2 regions of the Uliginosibacterium sp. 31-12 genome follow, and region 1 is predicted to be linked to the other one. Evidence: predicted binding sites of a transcription regulator. Region 1 holds the regulator's gene; the other holds the start of a gene.
The links. The regulator FNR, encoded in region 1, switches genes on or off when oxygen is low (the NO sensors DNR and NnrR bind a similar motif). The targets are predictions, from matches to a motif close to TTGANCTAGNTCAA.

Region 1 (2,200 bases):
CGAAGCCCTCCACACTCTGGTGTGGCAAACCATAAATCAGATCCACACTGATCGAACGAAAACCCTCCGCACGCGCAGCATCGATCACCAACCGGGTTTCCTCGACGCTCTGGCGACGATTTACGGCCGCTTGCACCTTCGGATCGAAGTCCTGAACCCCCACACTCATGCGGTTAAAGCCTTCACGCGCGAGCAAGGCCACGGTCTCGGCGCTCACCTTGCGCGGATCAACCTCAATGGAGAACTCCCCTTCTGCCTGCAGCGTGAAATGCTGCCGGATCGCGCTCATCAGACGAAGGATCTCCTCCGGCTGCAGGAACGTAGGAGTACCACCGCCCCAGTGCATCTGGGCCACCGGCCGAGGAGCCGGCAGCAAGGCTGCCTGCATGGCCATCTCGCGTTCAAGATAGTCAATGTACTTCGCCGAACGTGAGTGATCCTTGGTGATCACCTTGTTACAGGCACAGTAGTAGCAGATGGTGTTACAGAAGGGGATGTGGAAATACAGCGACAACGGGCGAGTACCCTGCGGCGTTGAGAGGCGCGCAAGGTGCCCAACCTGGCTTTCCGGCGTAAATTCGGCCAGAAAGCGGTCTGCCGTAGGGTATGAGGTATAGCGCGGGCCCGGCACGTCAAACCGGCGGATCATGTCGGGGTCGAACTGGATCGTCTGGAGCACGATTCGATTTCTTTTGAGTTAATCAGCCAAGATCGCAGACTTATACCCCAAAAACGTTGATGCTGATCAATTCGCAGGGTACACTTCAAGGGTGGATCAAAAAGTAACCAAGCCCCTGCCCCCTGCTATGCGCATCGCCTGCAGTCAATGCAACCTGCGCGAGTTGTGCCTTGCCGTCGGTCTGGATGACGCGGATCTGCACAAGCTCGACGAACTGGTCGTGAAGCGCAAGCTCAAGCGCGGCCAGCAGCTCTACCGTGCCGGTGATGCCTTTGAGGCGATGTACGCCATCCGTACCGGATTTTTCAAGACCGACATCCTCACCGAGGAAGGTCTCGAACAAGTAACCGGTTTTCAGATGGCCGGCGAGATCTTGGGCATGGATGGGATCAGCAATGACCATCACGTCTGCAATGCAACTGCACTGGAAGACAGTGAAGTCTGCGTGATGCCCTACGATCAGCTGGAAGACCTGACGCGCGACATCAAATCGTTGCAGCAGCAGTTCCACAAGTTCATGAGCCGCGAGATCGTACGTGACCAAAGCCTGATGATCCTGCTGGGGTCGATGCGCGCTGAAGAACGTATTGCCGCTTTTCTGCTGAACCTTTCTCAGCGCATGCGTGTGCGTGGCTATTCCGCCTCGGAATTCCACCTGCGCATGACTCGCGAAGAAATCGGCTCCTATCTTGGCCTCAAGCTGGAAACCGTGAGCCGTGCCTTCTCAAAGTTCCACGACGAAGGCCTGATCGGTGTTCAACAGAAACATATCCGCATCCTTAATGCGGATGGCCTCAAGGCACTCCTGAACCACGCTCCGAGCTGACCGCTGAGTTCTCAGTGCCTGCCAAAGGCGCTGGCGTCTCAGGTTTCCAGCACGTACCGGCCAGGAGCAGCCCCAAGGCTTTTGGGTGCAAGACTCACGGCCTGCGGAGCCGGACGCAAGACTCCGGAGTGTGGCGCCAGCCAAGCCGCCCAATCCTCCCACCATGACCCAGACTGCCACTCTGCGCGGGCCAACCACTTTTCCGGTGAATCGGTACGGTGGACATGATCAGCCCGGAAGCGGCGCTTCGGCGGCGTAATCACTGGATTGACGATCCCAAGAATGTGCCCGGAACTGGAAAGCACATAGCGCTTTGGCCCGCGCACAAAATTCATGATCCGAAAAGTCTGTTTCCAGGGGGCGATATGATCATCCTCAGCCCCCACGGAATACAGGGGCTGTTCGATGCGCTCCAGATCGATAAGCTGCCCACCCACCGTCAAGGCATCACGCTCGATCAAACGATTATGCAGATATAGCTCATTGAGATACCAGGCATGCATGGTGGCCGGCATACGCGTGGTATCCATGTTCCAATACAGCACATCAAAAGCAGGTGGCTTCTCTCCATACAAATAACCGTGCACGTAGTAATGCCAGATCAGGCTATTGGAGCGCAGCAAGCGGAAAGCTGAAGCCATTTCCTTGCCTTCCAGTACTCCCTTGCGACGCATCGCATCAGTAAGGAAGCGCAC
Region 2 (2,200 bases), on a different contig from region 1:
TTCTCCAACGGCGCCAAGCTGCTGGCGGCCGCGGGCGAGTTTGGGCGGATCAGCCCGGACGAGGTGACGCGTCTGGTCGAGCGCCGCAGCGATATCCACTACCCGAAGCCGCGTGTGGTGACGCTCACCCAGGCGACCGAGCTGGGCACCTTGTATCGCCCCGAGCAGATCGCGGCGATCAGCGAGCGGGCGCGCCAGTATGGCCTGCGCGTGCACATGGATGGCGCGCGCTTTGCCAATGCGGTGGCCTCGCTGGCGGTGAAGCCGGCGGACATCACCTGGCGTGCCGGCGTGGATGTGCTGTGCTTCGGCGGCACCAAAATGGGTTTGCCGGTGGGTGAGGCGGTGGTGTTCTTCGACCGGCGCCTGTCCGAAGATTTCGCCTATCGCTGCAAACAGGCCGGCCAGCTGGCGTCCAAGATGCGTTTTCTGGCTGCGCCCTGGCTGGGCATGCTGGAGGATGGTGCCTGGCTGCGCCGTGCCGCGCATGCCAATGCGATGGCCGAGCGTCTCTCGCGTGGGCTGGCAGACTTGCCGGGGCTGCGCCTGATCGCGCCAACTGAGGCCAATGGTGTGTTCGTGGACTTGCCGGCCGAGGTCGCGGCGGGCCTGCGTCGGCGTGGCTGGCGCTTCTACGATTTCATCGGTAGTGCGGCACGCTTCATGTGCGCCTGGGATATCGAGGCGGAAACCGTGGATGCGCTGCTGGAGGATGCACGTTCCCTGTGTGAGGCTTGAGCTTTCCCTGCGGGAAAGCGTGTAGGGGCAATTCCCATTCTTGCGAAAAGGTCTTTTTGATTAAGATCAACTCCGCAATTTGAGGGGCGCGGAGAGGGGCGTGCAGGAGCGCCCTTCTTCAGCGACGGAAATGTTTGCCCAACCTACAGAGGAGAGACTCATGAACAAGAAGATGCTGGCGGCCGTGTTTGCCCTGCTGGCGGCTACGGCCATGCCTGCCGCACATGCCGAGGAGAGCCCGTGGTTGCTGCGGGTGCGCGCGGTCTATGTTGATTTCGATAACAAGCAGTCCGACGGTTTGCCGCTGGGGGGCTCGACCGCCATTGAGGCGAAGAGCCGCTGGATTCCTGAGTTCGATATCAGCTACTTCTTCACCAAAAATATCGCCACCGAACTGGTGCTGACTTATCCGCAGGAAGTCGACATCAAGGTGGGGGGCAGCAAGCAGGGCACGATCAAGGCCTTGCCGCCTTCGCTGCTGCTGCAGTACCACTTCACTGATCTGGGGGCTTTCAAGCCTTATCTTGGGCTGGGCCTGAACTACACCCTGTTCTCGGATCGCAGCAATATCCTTGGCGGGGCGGCCGAAGTCGAAAGTTCCAGTATCGGGCTGGCGGCTCAAGCGGGGCTTGACTTTGCCCTGAGCCGGAACTGGTCATTGAACCTGGATGTGAAATACCTCCAGATGGATACCGACGTGAAAGTGGGCGGCACCAAGGTTGGCAATGTGGGTCTGAACCCGATCACCTGGGGCCTCGGGGTGGGTTACCGCTTCTGAATGCTCTTTTGTCTGAGACTAGAAAGGCGCCTGCGGGCGCCTTTTTGCATGCCGGCGGATGGGCTTGAGGGTGTGTGCGTTGCTGTTGCAGTGAGGATTGACGCAGACTTGAGGGTGACCACGGATGATCGTGCCGGGGGCTTTGGGAACGGACCACTCGATGATATTCACTCCGCGACAACGCTTCATTGCCCTGGCGAGCTTGGGTTATGCCGTTTTTGCGCTGGCCTGGATCTTCCTGTCCGACCAGTTGCTGGCCGAGCTCACCGATTCGTCGCGCATCGTCTGGCTGTCGACAGCCAAGGGCGTGGCTTTCGTGTTCATTACCACGGCCATGCTGTTTTTCGCCTTACGTGCCGTGCCGGCCGCTGATGCGCTGCGCGCGGTGGCAACGCCGATGAATGGCTTGCGCCCACTGCTGGGGTGGCCCCGCTGGCTGCAATATGGATTTGCCCTTGTCTCCAGCCTGAGCTTTGCCTTCATGCACTTCAGCCTGGCGCATGGCCCGGAGACACCGGTTTTGCAGATCCTGATCTTGCCGATCATTGTCAGCGCGGCCATTGGTGGCCTGTGGCCGGGTTTGTGGGCCACGGTCCTGGGGGCGAGTGCTTCCCTTTTGTTGATGCCGCCGGAGGCTGCGGCCCAGTTGCTGTCCATCCCGAGTGAAAAGCTGCGCTGGGTTTT

Region 2: a site for FNR is predicted at 795-808, ahead of Q3Y64_RS17710 (OmpW family protein). Genes of this name have one in related genera too.

What each region holds. Positions count from the first base shown of each region.
Region 1 is NZ_JAUOOA010000001.1:58,691-60,890, reverse strand. It holds gene hemN (oxygen-independent coproporphyrinogen III oxidase) at 1-679, opposite strand, end outside; gene fnr (fumarate/nitrate reduction transcriptional regulator Fnr) at 807-1,505, shown strand; gene Q3Y64_RS00275 (alpha/beta hydrolase) at 1,544-2,200, opposite strand, start outside.
Region 2 is NZ_JAUOOA010000011.1:65,689-67,888, reverse strand. It holds gene Q3Y64_RS17715 (low specificity L-threonine aldolase) at 1-738, shown strand, start outside; gene Q3Y64_RS17710 (OmpW family protein) at 899-1,516, shown strand; gene Q3Y64_RS17705 (EAL domain-containing protein) at 1,677-2,200, shown strand, end outside.